DNA from 2 places in the Paraburkholderia dioscoreae genome. Region 1 is predicted to be linked to the other one. Evidence: riboswitches for the same ligand, from Rfam matches in the RefSeq annotation. Region 1 holds a riboswitch; the other holds the start of a gene.
What was found. A riboswitch is a leader RNA that binds a small molecule or an ion and turns the genes downstream of it on or off. The one in region 1 is predicted to bind glycine.

Region 1 (7,066 bases):
GCAAGAGCCTGAAGCTGGTGGAAAACTGGATGCGCAGTTACGAGCCCGAGTCGCTGTTCGACGAAGCCGGGCGTCTCGTCGAAGAACTGCGCGAGCTCGCGCCGAAGGGTGCGCGCCGCATCAGCGCCAATCCGCATGCGAACGGCGGCTTGCTTTGCAAGACGCTCGACATGCCGGCGTTTGGCGATTACGCGGTGGCGGTGAAGAAACCGGGCGGCACGTACACGTCGCCGACCGAGGTGCTCGGCAAATTCCTGTGCGACGTGATGCGCCGGAACATGACGAACTTCCGCGTATTCGGTCCTGACGAAACCGCAAGCAACAAGCTGACCGCGATCTATGAAGCGTCGGAAAAAACCTGGCTCGCGCAAACCGAGCCGAGCGACGCGGACGGCGGCGATCTCGCGGTGGACGGCCGCGTGATGGAAATGCTCAGCGAGCATACGCTCGAAGGCTGGTTCGAAGGCTACGTGCTGACCGGCCGCCACGGCCTGTTCGCCACGTACGAAGCGTTCGTCCACGTGATCGATTCCATGTTCAACCAGCACGCCAAGTGGCTGGAGAAAGCCAAACGCGATCTCGGCTGGCGGCAGCCGGTGCCGTCGATCAATCTGCTGATCACCTCGCTCGTGTGGCGGCAGGATCACAACGGTTTCACGCATCAGGATCCCGGCTTTCTCGATGTGGTCACGAATAAAAGCCCGGACGTGGTGCGCATTTATCTGCCGCCCGATGCGAATTGCCTGCTGAGCGTCGCCGATCATTGTTTGCGCTCGCGCGACTACGTCAACGTGATCGTCGCCGACAAGCAGCCGCATCTGCAGTATCTCGACATGGACGCGGCGCTCACGCATTGCACCAAGGGCATCGGCATCTGGGACTGGGCGTCGACGGATCAGGGCGTGGAGCCGGACGTGGTGATCGCCAGCGCGGGCGACATCGCCACGATGGAGGCGCTCGCCGCCGTGCAGATTCTGAAGGAGCGTTTCGCCGATCTGAAGATCCGCTTTGTCAACGTGGTCGACCTGTTCCGGCTGATGCCCGAGCACGCGCATCCGCACGGGCTGTCCAACCGCGATTTCGATTCGTTGTTTACCGCGACCAAGCCGGTGATTTTCAATTTCCACTCGTATGCGTCGCTGGTTCACAAGCTGACCTATAACCGCACCAACCACGACAACCTGCATGTGCACGGCTATCACGAGAAGGGCAATATCAATACGCCGCTCGAACTGGCGATCATCAACCAGGTCGACCGCTTCTCGCTGGCGATCGATGTGATCGATCGCGTGCCGAAACTGCGCGGTGTCGGCGACCATGCGAAGGAATGGCTGCGCGGCCAGGTTATCGAACATCTCGCTTATGCGCATGCCGAGGGCATCGACCGGGAAGAAATCCGCAACTGGACGTGGAAAGGCTGAGCGAGGCATGACCATGCGCACTCAAGACGGTGCAGAGGATCAAACGATTCTGGTGCTGAACAGCGGTTCGTCCTCGCTGAAGTTCGGGCTCTTCAGGCGCACGGGCGACGACGAATCCCTCCTGCTGGAAGGCAGCGCGGAAGGCATTGGACGCAGCGACGGCAGCTTGCGGATCAAGGCGCCCGATGGCCGCGTGCTGGTGCAGCAGGAGCACGAGCTGGAATCGCAGACCGATGCATTGCAAAAGCTCGCGCAGGTTCTCGCGCAACAGCACCATGCGCGGCCTTCGGCGGTGGGGCATCGGGTGGTGCACGGCGGACCGCGTCTGCGCGCGCATCAGCGGATTACCGCCGGGGTGCGCCGTCAGTTGCAGGACGCCGTGCACTTTGCGCCGCTGCATATTCCCCCCGCGCTTGCGCTGATCGACGAGGCAGAGACCATTTTCGCCGACGCGCCGCATTTTGCCTGCTTCGATACGGCGTTTCATGCCACGCTGCCGCCGCGTGCGGCGCAGCTTGCGTTGCCGCGCCGCTATGTGGAGGCCGGCGTGATGCGCTACGGTTTTCACGGGCTCTCATACGAATCGCTGGTGACGCGGCTCGGCGCCGACTTGCCGGCGCGCGCGGTGTTCGCGCACCTCGGCAACGGGTCGAGCGTATGCGCGCTACGCGACGGCCAATCGGTCGATACGTCGATGGGGCTGACCCCGACCGGCGGCGTGCCGATGGGCACACGCAGCGGCGATCTCGACCCCGGTGTGCTGCTGTATCTGATGCGCGTGGAAAAGCTCGATGCGGGCGCGTTGGAGACGCTGCTCAATCGCGAGAGCGGCCTCGCCGGCTACGCGGATGGCGAGAGCGATATGCAGGCGCTCGAAAAACGCGCCGCGGCGGGCGATACAAATGCGTCGCTGGCGCGCGATGCATTTGCCACAGCGGTGCGCAAGACGATCGGCGGCTATGCGGCGCTGCTGGGCGGAATCGATTTGCTGGTATTTACCGGCGGCATCGGCGAACACAGCCAGGAGATCCGGCGGCGCGTGTGCGACGGGCTCGCTTTCATGGGGCTAACGGAAGGCGATCCGGCGGGCAAGGTGAGGGCGATTCACACGGAAGAGGAAAAGCAGATCGCGAGGCATTGCCGCACGCTGTTGCGGCAAACGGATGCAGCCTGACTTCATTTGGGCTTGACGACGGTGTGATCCGAAACGCCGGTTACGCCGAACAGGCGGGTCACGTCTTCGAGTGCGGCGGTGCGTTGCTGATCGCGCTGCAGTTCGCCGCGTAGCGTGATGCGGCCGCGCGAGACGTGAACCTTTACGGCGTGTTCAGGGACCGCGGCGTCCCAGGCGAGACGCTGCGTCGCCTCCGCGGCGATCTGTGCATCGCTCAGGCGTGCTCTGTCCGCCTGGTGTTTCGCGGCGCGACCGTGTGGCATGCGTTCTCCACGGAAGTGATACGGATGGGAGAACACTAGCAGAAGTGGCGGATTTTGCTCGCATTGGATGACGGCGGTGAGATCAATACAATCCGCCGCCGTCGGCAAAAAAATCCCGCCGCAAGCCTACCGGATCGCGCCCGCCAGCGCCTGCGCCGTCGCGGCCGACAACGTCCAGCCCAGATGCCCATGCCCGGTGTTGTAGAACACGCCACGCCGCTTTCCTCGGCCTACCTTGGGCAACATGCTCGGCAGCATCGGCCGCAAGCCCGCCCAAGGGACCACGCGCGAGGTCGACACCTCGGGGAAATAACGCCGGGTCCAGTCCACTAGCGGCGCAATCCGGTCCGAACGGATATCGCGGTTGAAGCCGTTGATCTCGGCCGTGCCGGCCACGCGAAAGCGATCCATGCCCAACCGGCTCGTGACGATCTTCGCGCTATCGTCGAGCAGACTCACCCAGGGGGCACGCTGCTGGCTGATCTCGTCGTCGAGACAGACGGTGATCGAATAGCCTTTCACCGGGTAGATGTTCACGTGGTCGCCCAACATGGCCGCAAAATCTCGGCTCTTCACGCCGGCGCACACGACGACCCGCTCGAACGCAAACCGCTGCGATTCGCCTTCGAGATTGACCGCCAGCGAAAAGCGGCCCTCGCCAGGCTGCTCGATCGACGTGATCTCCGCGTCGTAGTGAAACTCGACGCCGTGCCGCACGCACGCCTGAGCGAGACCGCGCGTGAACTTGTGAATATCGCCGGTCGAATCGGACGGCGTGAAAAATCCGCCGTAGAAATCGCCATGCAGCGTGGGTTCGATGCCATGCAACTCGCCCGCCGTGACCGGGTTGCGGTCGAGTCCGCCTTCGCGCAACAGTTCGTTCACCTTGCTCGCAGCGTCGAATTCCTTGCGGGTCTTGTAGATGTGCAGAATGCCGCGCCGCTCCAGATCGAAGTCGATGCCCTCGGTCTCGGCAATCGAAAACAGATGCTCGCGCGCGGCAATCGCGAGCCGCACGGTTTCGACCGTGTTCGCCCGGTAGTGCGGAATCTGCCGCAGAAATTCGCCCATCCACGAGTATTTGTGCCAGGTGGGCGCGGGATTGAGCAGCAGCGGGGCGTCGCGCGTGAGCATCCAGCGCAGTCCTTTCATGACGGTGGCGGCGCTGTTCCAGACTTCGGCATTGCTGGCGGACAACTGGCCGCCGTTGGCGAACGAGGTCTCCATTGCCGCATAGCGATGGCGCTCGAAGACAGTAACGTGGTGGCCGCGCTGGGCGAGGGCGTGAGCGGTCGTGACGCCGGTAATGCCGGCGCCGATAATGGCGATTCGTGACATGACATGGTCCAGAGTAGTTGAGCATCACCGGTGTCGATTTCGTGTCGAAACCGGCGCTGATGCCCCATCTGTCCATGTACCTGAGAGTTTCTTCTCCGCAGCGGCCGGCCCGATGCGAGCCGTGTGCGGGGAATCCCCTTCGGTGGGCGCACAGGCTATGCCGATGCGCCGCTCTCCAGATGTTCCTGCTGCGCGGTCCTTTTGCCTGAGAGTTTCCGGGGCGGTTGCTCCGTCGGCGTCGTCACGAACATCTGACGATCTCTCCCGCGCTGCATTGCAGAACGGCTCGACAATACCGGTCAAAATAATTCGCCGCAAGTGTTTCCTGCAATGCACCGTGCGAGTAGCGGTCTGAAACGGCACGTCTGAAGATGAATGCGGTTTCTACTCCGATGCGAATCTTTCAAGCCGGCTGTGGGGCTGAAAGCGCCCGCATCGGCTATATTTGGCGGCACTATCCGACTTTCATTCGCAAAGGAGAATGCCGTGCCCGCCCTCACAACGTTGCTCGCCTTCGGTCTGGTCTCGCTCGGCATGGTGCTCACGCCCGGGCCGAACATGATCTATCTGATCTCGCGATCGCTCTGCCAGGGGCGCCGCGCGGGTCTCGTTTCGCTTGGCGGCGTCGCGCTCGGCTACGTGTTCTACATGTTCTGCGCCGCATTCGGCATTACCGCGCTGCTGTTGACTGTGCCGTACGCGTACGACGCATTGCGTTTCTGCGGCGCGCTCTATCTGCTGTATCTGGCATGGCAAGCGGTCAAGCCGGGTGGCCGCTCGCCGTTCCAGGTGCGCGACCTGCCGCACGACAGCCGCCGCAAGCTCTTCATGATGGGGCTCGTCACCAATCTCGCGAACCCGAAGATCGCGGTGATGTACCTGTCGCTGTTGCCGCAGTTCATTTCGCCGGGACACGGCAGCGTGCTTTCGCAATCGATCGCGCTGGGCTGCGTGCAGATCGTTATCAGCGTGACCGTCAATGCGTTGATCGCGAGCATGGCGGGCTCGATTGCCGTGTTTCTCGCCGGGCGCCCGGTGTGGCTGCTGGTGCAGCGCTGGTTGATGGGCACCGTGCTTGCCGGACTCGCGGTGCGCATTGCGCTCGATTCGCGCCGCTGATTTTTTGCGGCGCGTTATCCGCCGCGCGCCGAAGCGGAGCCCGAGCCCGAACCGGAACCCGAACCTCTGAACACCCAGCCGTTGAACAGCGCCCCGCATAGCATCAACGCGCTGGTGATGAGAAACACCGACTGCATGCCGAAGTGCGCCCCGACAAAGCCGCCCGCGAGCGGCCCTGTGACCTGTCCCGCGTAATTCGCCGAAGTCGCGTAGCCGAGGATATAGCCGGCGGAACGGTCGGGCACGTTATGGCGGATCACGCTCGTAATGCACGGCAACAGGCCGGCCAGCGCGAGCCCCATCAGAAAGCGCAGCACCACCAGTTGCAGGCCGCTCGTGACGAACGCCTGCGGCACGAGCAGCACCGCGCACACGCTGAGACACGTCACGATCACTTTCGGCGCGCCGATCCGGTCGGCGAGACGGCCCACGCGCGAAGCCGCCAGCACGCTGCCGAGCGCGGAGGCCGACATCACGAAGCCCGACACGAGCGTGACGTGCCTCGCGTCGTGCACCAGTTGGCCGACGTACACGGTGATGATCGGCTCGATCGACATGTTGGCGAACATCAGCAAGCCGGAGGTGAACAGCATCGCCAGCACGGGGCGCAGGTCCGGCACGGTGGCCCAGCCGGTGGCCGCCCGCTCCTCGTGCGATTTGCCGCGTGTGCGGTCCACCGGTTGTTCCTTGACGAGCAGCGTGGTCGCAATGAAAGCACAGAAGATCATCGCCCCCGCAATGAAAAACGTATTGCGGATGCCGATCAGCGGCGGCAGCGCGCCGCCTACCAGCGGGCCGACGAGACTGCCCGCCATCACGCCCGAGGCCAACGTGCCGAGCGCCCAGCCGGTGCGTCCGCGCGGCGTCTGCGTGGCGATCATGACGGTCGCGCCCGACGCATAGCCGCCGACGAGTCCCGCCAGAAAGCGCAGTCCCACCAGTTGCCAGACATTCTGCGCAAGCCCGAGCAGGGACATCACGACGGCCATGCCGAGACTCGCGCGAATCAGGATCAGCTTGCGTCCGTAGCGGTCGGCCATGCGTCCCCACAGCGGCGACACCAGCGCCGCGGCGAGGAACGTCGCGCCGAACGCGACGCCCGACCATTGCACGGCGGCCGCGGCCGGATGCACGCCGAGCTGCTGCACATAGAGCGGCAGGAACGGCAGCAGCAGGGTCATCGCGACGATGGTCGTGAACGAACCGAACAGACAGACATAGAGATTGCGCTGCCAGTGGGGCGCGCCGTCGGCGGGAGTGGCTGAACTCATCGAGGCAGGATGGGAAGCGAAACGCACAGGGTCGGGCCGCACGCGCGGCGAAAAGACGATTGTGCCTGAGCGCGGCCAATCGGGCTGCGGAGGCGGGCGAAGTATGGCCGATCGTGCTCATTCAGTGTCGTCCGGTGCCACTCGGTGTCACTCGGTGAAGCGGACGCAACGCGGCCGGGCAGACACGCGGATAGATGTTCAAGTATTCGAAGACGGCCTGACGTACAACGGCACAACGGCACAACGGCACATCCACGCCTCACTCATAGCGCCTTGTACATAATGGTGGTCGCGTCGAATTCATCGGAATGCGTGTCACGCGCGTATCCCGGGATCACGCCCGCCGTGCGATAACCCAGTGCGGTATAAAGCGGCTCGGCGTGGTCGCCGGTTCGGGTGTCGAGCGTGAGCAGTCTGCGCTGCAAGCCATGCGCATGGCGTTCGAGTTCCGTCATCAGCGCACGCGCAATGCCCTGGCGG
Region 2 (7,066 bases), on a different replicon from region 1:
TGGCTCTGCCAGTTGTTTCTGAACGTGCCTTTGAGCGGCCGCGGCTGCGCGTCGATCTGGCCGATGTAGCCGTTCGCGAGTTTCGTGAGAAACGCCATGGATGCATTGCGCGTTCTCACCGGCAACGCGCTCGCGGTCATGTCGTACGCGAGAATCAGTCCTTCGAAACGGGTTTCGTCGATAGGATTGAAGCTCGGTTGATACGTGGTGACCCACGCGAACAGCAAGCGGTCGACGAGCTTGAGATACCGGTCGTCGCTGGTGGCGCGCCAGGCGAGCGCGGCGTCGCGCAACAGGTCGAGATCTTTCTCCGCTTCCACGCTCTGGTCGTAAATGCCTTCGTGCGGCAGCGTGCCTTCGGTATGCAGTTTCGCCAGCGCATGCGGCTGGTCGTTCAGATGCGCCTGCACGTTGCTGACCAGTGCTTTCACGCCGGGATCGGCGTTCGTGCGTTCGCTGGTTTGCAGTGCGGGTGCCGCACAAAAATTCATCGCGGCCTGCGCTTGTCGCAGCGGCAGCAGCACGGCTGCGCCAGCCAACAGCAGTGTGCAGGCCTGTCGCCACGTCCGGGCTCGCCTTGCTTCGGTCCAGCTTTGCATCAATCGCACCTTTCGCGCCATGCGAAACTCCTCGTTAGGCTGATTCGGTGTGTGATGTTAGCCGTTTGCGGCCAGGAGTGACAGAGAACTGAGGAGAGAACCGCGCACCGCCTCACCGCCTCTTTTCGAGACAGTAGGCGATGCGCGGCGGCGATCGCGCTTACTCGTAATCGGCGATCGGCACGCAGGAGCAGAACAGATTGCGGTCGCCGTACACATTGTCCGCGCGGCCGACCGGCGGCCAGTATTTTTTCGCGATCAGCGTGGGCAGCGGATACGCCGCGGTTTCACGCGCATACGCATGCTTCCAGTCATTCGCGATGACCACTGCCGCAGTGTGCGGCGCATGCTTGAGCGGATTGTCTTCGCGGTCCGAGCGGCCTTCTTCGACTGCACGGATTTCCTCGCGGATCGCGATCATCGCTTCGATGAAACGGTCGAGCTCTTCTTTCGATTCCGATTCGGTCGGCTCGACCATCAGCGTGCCCGGCACCGGGAAGCTCATGGTCGGCGCATGGAAGCCGTAGTCGGCAAGACGCTTGGCGACGTCGTCCACGGTAATGCCGCTGGTTTCCTTGATTGGACGCAGATCGAGAATGCACTCGTGCGCGACCAGTCCGCCCGGACCCGAATACAGCACCGGATAGTGCGGCGCGAGTTTCTTCGCGACGTAGTTCGCGTTGAGGATCGCGGTTTCGGTCGCAGCGGTGAGGTTTTTCGCGCCCATCATCGCGATATACATCCACGAGATCGGCAGGATCGACGCCGAACCGTACGGTGCGCCGGACACGGCGCCAATGCCGTTCGGCGCGCGTTCATAGCCCGACGAAACCTGATTCGGCAGGAACTGCGCGAGATGCGCGCCGACCGCAACCGGACCGACGCCCGGTCCGCCGCCGCCGTGCGGAATGCAGAACGTCTTGTGCAGATTCAGGTGCGACACGTCGCCGCCGAACTGGCCCGGCGCGGTCAGGCCGACCATCGCGTTCATGTTCGCGCCGTCCACATACACCTGACCGCCGTGCGCGTGCACGATCTCGCAGATTTCGCGCACGTTCTGCTCGAACACACCGTGCGTGGACGGATACGTGATCATGATCGCCGCGAGTTTGTCGGCGTGCTGTTCGGCCTTTTTCTTCAGGTCTTCGATATCGACGTTGCCTTGCGCGTCGCACGCCACCACGACCACCTGCATGCCGGCCATGTGTGCCGACGCCGGGTTCGTGCCGTGCGCCGAAGCGGGAATCAGGCAGACATTGCGATGCGCTTCGCCGCGCGACGCGTGATACGCGTGAATGATCAACAGGCCCGCGTACTCGCCTTGCGAGCCAGCGTTCGGCTGCAGCGACACGGCTGCGTAGCCGGTGGCCGCGACCAGCATCGCTTCGAGCTGATCGATCATTTCGCGATAGCCGACGGTTTGCTCGGCCGGCGCGAACGGATGGATCTGGCCGAATTCAGGCCACGTGACCGGCAGCATTTCCGAGGTCGCGTTCAGCTTCATCGTGCACGAGCCGAGCGGGATCATCGAGCGGTCGAGCGCGAGATCCTTGTCCGACAGGCTGCGCAGATAACGCAGCATTTCCGTTTCCGAATGATGACGATTGAACACGTGGTGCGTGAGATACGCGCTGGTGCGTTCGAGCGCGGCCGGCACCGATGCAATGTTCGACGCGGACAGCTTTTCGTCGAGCGTGTCGACGTGCGGGATGTCTTTGGCGCCCGCGGCTTGCGCGAACACTTCGAGCAGATCGGCCAGGTCGCGGCGCGTGGTGGTTTCGTCGACCGACAGGCCGACTTGCGTGTCGCTCACGCGGCGCAGGTTGATGCGCTTCGCAAGCGCGGCGTCGTGCAGCGCTTGCGTGTGCGTGCCGGATTCGAACGTGAGCGTGTCGAAGAAGGTTTCGTTGGCGAGCGTGTAACCGAGTTGCTTCGCGCCTTCCGCCAGCAACGCGGCGATGCGGTTCACGCGCAGCGCGATCGTCTTCAGGCCGTGCGGGCCGTGATAGACGGCGTACATGCTGGCCATGATCGCGAGCAGCGCTTGCGCGGTACATACGTTCGAGGTGGCCTTCTCGCGGCGGATATGTTGCTCGCGCGTCTGCAGCGCGAGACGCAGCGCGGGGTTGCCTTGCGCGTCGACGGTCACGCCGACGAGGCGGCCCGGCATCTGGCGCTTGAATTCGTCGCGCACGGCGAGGTAAGCCGCATGCGGGCCGCCGAAGCCGACCGGCACGCCGAAGCGCTGCGTATTGCCGACGGCCACGTCCGCGCCCCATTCGCCCGGCGGCGTGAGGACGGTCAGCGCGAGCAGGTCGGCGGCGACCACCACGTGGCCGCCCGCTGCGTGGATGGCTTCGGCCAGGGCGCGGTAGTCGCGCACGTCGCCATTCACGCCCGGGTATTGCAGCAACACGCCGAACGCGTTCGCGTTCGCCGCTTCCGCAGCCGGGCCCACTTTCACTTCGATGCCGACCGGCGTGGCGCGCGTCTTCACCACTTCGATGGTTTGCGGCAGCACGTCGTCGGCCACATAGAACACGTTCGACTTCGGCTTGCCGATGCGTTGCAGCAGCGTCATCGCCTCGGCCGCGGCCGTGGCTTCGTCGAGCAGCGACGCATTCGAGATCGCGAGACCCGTCAGGTCGACGATCATCTGCTGGAAGTTCAGCAGCGCTTCCAGACGGCCTTGCGAAATTTCCGGCTGGTACGGCGTGTACGCGGTGTACCACGCCGGATTTTCCAGCACGTTACGGAGGATCACCGTCGGCGTGTGCGCGTTGTAATAGCCCTGCCCGATGTACGAGCGGAACACCTGGTTCTTGTCCGCGAGTTCGCGCAACACGGCGAGCGCTTCGGCTTCGCTCTTCGGTTGCGCGAAGGGGCCGAGCGGCAGCGGTTCGGTGCGGCGGATCGTCTTCGGAATGACGGCGTCGATCAGCGCGGCGCGCGACGCGAAGCCGAGGGCTTCGAGCATCGCTTGCTGGTCGGCCGAATCCGGGCCGATGTGCCGTTCGGCGAAGGCGTCATGCACTTCGAGCGCGGCGAGCGAGAGAGGAGTGCGGTTCATCAGACGATCCGGGTGTTCGAGCTTCATGGGTGTTCCTGGCGGTGCGGCTGTCTCTGCGCGAGGGACGCGCCGCACCTGACGGTTTGACTTTAACGAATGGTGAATCAGGCGCCGATCGACTTGCTGTATGCGTCGGCGTCGATCAGGCGGTCCAGCGCGGCGTCCGCGGCCGGCTTGATCTTGAAGAGCCAGCTATCGTACGGCGTGCTGTTGACCAAATCAGGCGTATCGGCCACGGCGGTGTTCGCTTCGATGATTTCGCCCGAGACCGGTGCGTAGATATCTGAAGCGGCCTTGACCGATTCGATCACGGCGACGGTGTCGCCCGCGCTCACGGTCTTGCCCAGTTCCTGCACTTCGAAGAAGACGATATCGCCGAGCGCTTCCTGCGCGTGGTCGGTGATGCCGACCGTCAGCGTGCCGTCCGCTTCGGTACGGACCCACTCGTGCGATTCGGTGTATTTCAGATCGGCCGGAATGCTCATCGGATGCTCCTATGCGGTGTGATTCGGTAGTAACTAAAAGGGCCCCCAAACCTGTCGCTTCGCGCCAGGTCCCCCCGAGGGGGAACAAGAAAACTTGGGGCGGCCCGGCGTTTTCTTGTGAAGGTTTGCGCACGCGCCGGTCTGCTTAAACCGCGAGCACTTTGCCGTTGCGCACGAACGGCAGTTTTACCACGCTTGCGGGAACGTTTTTGTCACGAATCTGAACGTGAACGGTGTCGCCCGGCTGCACGCCTTTCGGCACGCGCGCAAAGGCGATCGATTCCTGCATGGTCGGGGAAAAAGTGCCGCTGGTGATTTCGCCTTCGCCCTGCGGCGTGACGACTTTCTGATGAGCACGCAGCACGCCTGCTGCCTTGCCGTTGTCCTTCAGCAGGATCAGGCCGACGAACGCGGCCTGCGAACCGTCCGCTTCCAGCTTGCTCTTGCCCACGAAGTCGCGCGGCGAGGTGAGGTCGACCGTCCAGGCGAGGCCGGCGTCGAGCGGCGAGACATTGTCGTCCATGTCCTGGCCGTACAGGTTCATGCCGGCTTCGAGGCGCAGCGTGTCGCGCGCACCGAGGCCGGCCGGGCGCACACCTTGCGCGCGTAGCGCGTTCCACAGTGCTTCGACGCGATTCGCCGGCACGATGATTTCGAAGCCGTCTTCGCCGGTGTAGCCCGTGCGCGCGACCGTCAATTCGCCGAACGGCGTGTCTGCGATACGGGCGGCGTTGAAGGGCTTCAACGCCTCGGTGGCGGCGCGCGTAGCCGGCACGGTTTGCCAGACTTTTTCGCGAGCGTTCGGGCCTTGCACGGCGACGATCGCGTAGTCGCGGCGCGGCGTGATGGTCAGGCCGAAGCCGCCTTCGGCGTTGAGCCGGCCGAACCAGGCGATGTCCTTGTCGGCGGTGCCGGCGTTGACGACCACGCGGAAGTGATCTTCGCCGAAGTAATAGACGATCAGGTCGTCGATCACGCCGCCGTTCGGGTTCAGCAGGCAGGAGTACAGCGCGCGGCCGGGCGTTTGCAGCTTGGCGACGTTATTGGCCAGCGCATATTCGAAGAAGGCGCGCACGCGCTCGCCGGTGAAATCGACGACGCACATGTGCGAGACGTCGAACATGCCGGCGTCGGTGCGCACGGCGCGGTGTTCGTCGATCTGCGAGCCGTAGTTGACGGGCATGTCCCAGCCACCGAAATCGACCATGCGGGCATTGAGCGCGCGATGGGTGGCGTTGAGCGGGGTGTGTTTGAGTTCGGTCATGGGGCCTCGGGCATCTCGCGAAACAAAAAAGGCCATGCGGCGCTACGCCTCGCGGCCTGACGGCTGCGAGCGATGCGTTGTTGCATGGCCCCTCTGTCCTCGATACCTGAGAGATTGCGTTGCCGTGCGAACGTGAATCCGCCACGGTGAAACGCGCGCCCCTTCGGTGGGCAGCCTGCCAAATCTGCTCGCACGCATACGAAACGCGCGATGCAGACGGCTACTGCCGCTCTCCAGAGTGCGAAAAACCGGTGCCTTGATGCTGCCTCAACACGGGTTTTCCGACGCGGTCGGTCCTTTTGCCTGAGAGTTTGCGGGTGTGCCCCTTCGGCGGCGCGGCCTGCGGTTTTCTGCGGCCAGCACGCTCTCCCGACGCGTGCGGCGAATGTACGCGAGGGCCGGGGGCTTGTCAAATAAAGGCCCGCGAGTGGCATGGCACCTGACGCGGCGCTTTGGCGTTCGTCAAAAAAGCGCGCATTGTGATGCCAGCTCTCTTGGTGCTCCGTAGCCCGAACGCGCGGCGATTATTCGCCGATGGCGTGTGCCGCGTTGTCCAGTTCCTGATTCAGCACGCGCTGTTCGTCGCTGGACAGGCCGCCGCCATGTTGCGCGGCCATGTCGTGCGCTTCCTGACGGATCACGTCGAGGCGATGATGCAGCGCGCCGCCTTGGGGCGGCGGGTAATAGCCCTGATTCACGCGGTTATCGATACGGCGGCCGAGATTCTCGATGCGGCCGTCGACCTGGCGCAGGCGCTGATCCGCGATCTGTTGCGGGCTGGGACGAGGGGCGGGCGCGGGTTGAGGCGTCACCACACAGGCGGCGAGGGAACTGAGCAGGGCGCACGCGGCAAGCGCGCGGATGGAACGGGGCATGAACTCTCCGGAAGTCATTGTGGTTTTGTGTTGTTACTCGGAAAGCAACGGCTGACTGCCGGAGCACGCTGACCGGGAACACGGCCTTATTTGTAACGTTATGTTCCTTTCGGGCCTGTCAGGATTGTGGCCTGTGCGGCGTGGGCGGCGAGTGCGGTTTTAGGTACACAAGCCGTGCCGACGCGCAGGCAAACGGGTCAGCGAACGCGTTCAAACGGCAGCCGGATGCCTTCTTCCGAACTGCGGGCGGCGAGTTCGATAATTGTCATTACATCGACGGCATCCTGCGCGCTGACCGGGAACTTCACGCCGTTCTGGATGGCGTCGGCCACGGCGATATAGAAGCCCGCGTAATTTCCATTACGCGTCGGCAGCTCGCGCTCCACTTCCTGATTGCCTTCCAGCACGCGCAGCACGCCTGCCGCATTGCCGGCGCCGAAGCCTTCGTCGCCGGGTCGCAGGCCGGCCTTCAACTGGTCTTCCTGCGTGTCGAGCCCATATTTCATGTAGCTGCCGCGCGTGCCGTGAATCGTGAATCGCGGCGCGACCAGAGCAGTCAACGCGCTGGCGTGCAACACGACTTCGAACTCGCCATAGCCGAGCTGGATATGCACGTAGTCCGGCGCGCTGGCCTCGTCGCGATGCGTGCGCACCGTGGCCAGCAAGCTCTGCGGCGTGCCGAACAGCGCCAACGCCTGGTCGACCAGATGCGGCCCGAGGTCCAGCAGCAAGCCGCCGCCGCGCGACGCTTCCTCGCGCCAGCGCTGCCGCAC

Region 2: it holds a riboswitch for glycine, as region 1 does, so the genes downstream of both, gcvT (glycine cleavage system aminomethyltransferase GcvT) here and PDMSB3_RS28365 (D-amino acid dehydrogenase) in region 1, are expected to answer to the same signal.

The regions. Positions count from the first base shown of each region.
Region 1 covers NZ_LR699554.1:1,815,728-1,822,793, reverse strand. The annotation lists gene PDMSB3_RS28380 (phosphoketolase family protein) at 1-1,421, shown strand, start outside; gene PDMSB3_RS28375 (acetate/propionate family kinase) at 1,435-2,595, shown strand; gene PDMSB3_RS28370 (BON domain-containing protein) at 2,598-2,858, opposite strand; gene PDMSB3_RS28365 (D-amino acid dehydrogenase) at 2,985-4,196, opposite strand; glycine riboswitch at 4,380-4,473, opposite strand; gene PDMSB3_RS28360 (LysE family translocator) at 4,683-5,315, shown strand; gene PDMSB3_RS28355 (MFS transporter) at 5,330-6,586, opposite strand; gene PDMSB3_RS28350 (GNAT family N-acetyltransferase) at 6,850-7,066, opposite strand, start outside.
Region 2 covers NZ_LR699553.1:4,353,237-4,360,302, reverse strand. The annotation lists gene PDMSB3_RS19790 (alginate lyase family protein) at 1-620, opposite strand, end outside; gene gcvP (aminomethyl-transferring glycine dehydrogenase) at 760-3,696, opposite strand; gene gcvH (glycine cleavage system protein GcvH) at 3,774-4,154, opposite strand; gene gcvT (glycine cleavage system aminomethyltransferase GcvT) at 4,300-5,418, opposite strand; glycine riboswitch at 5,502-5,665, opposite strand; glycine riboswitch at 5,708-5,792, opposite strand; gene PDMSB3_RS19770 (hypothetical protein) at 5,943-6,293, opposite strand; gene PDMSB3_RS19765 (oxidoreductase) at 6,491-7,066, opposite strand, start outside.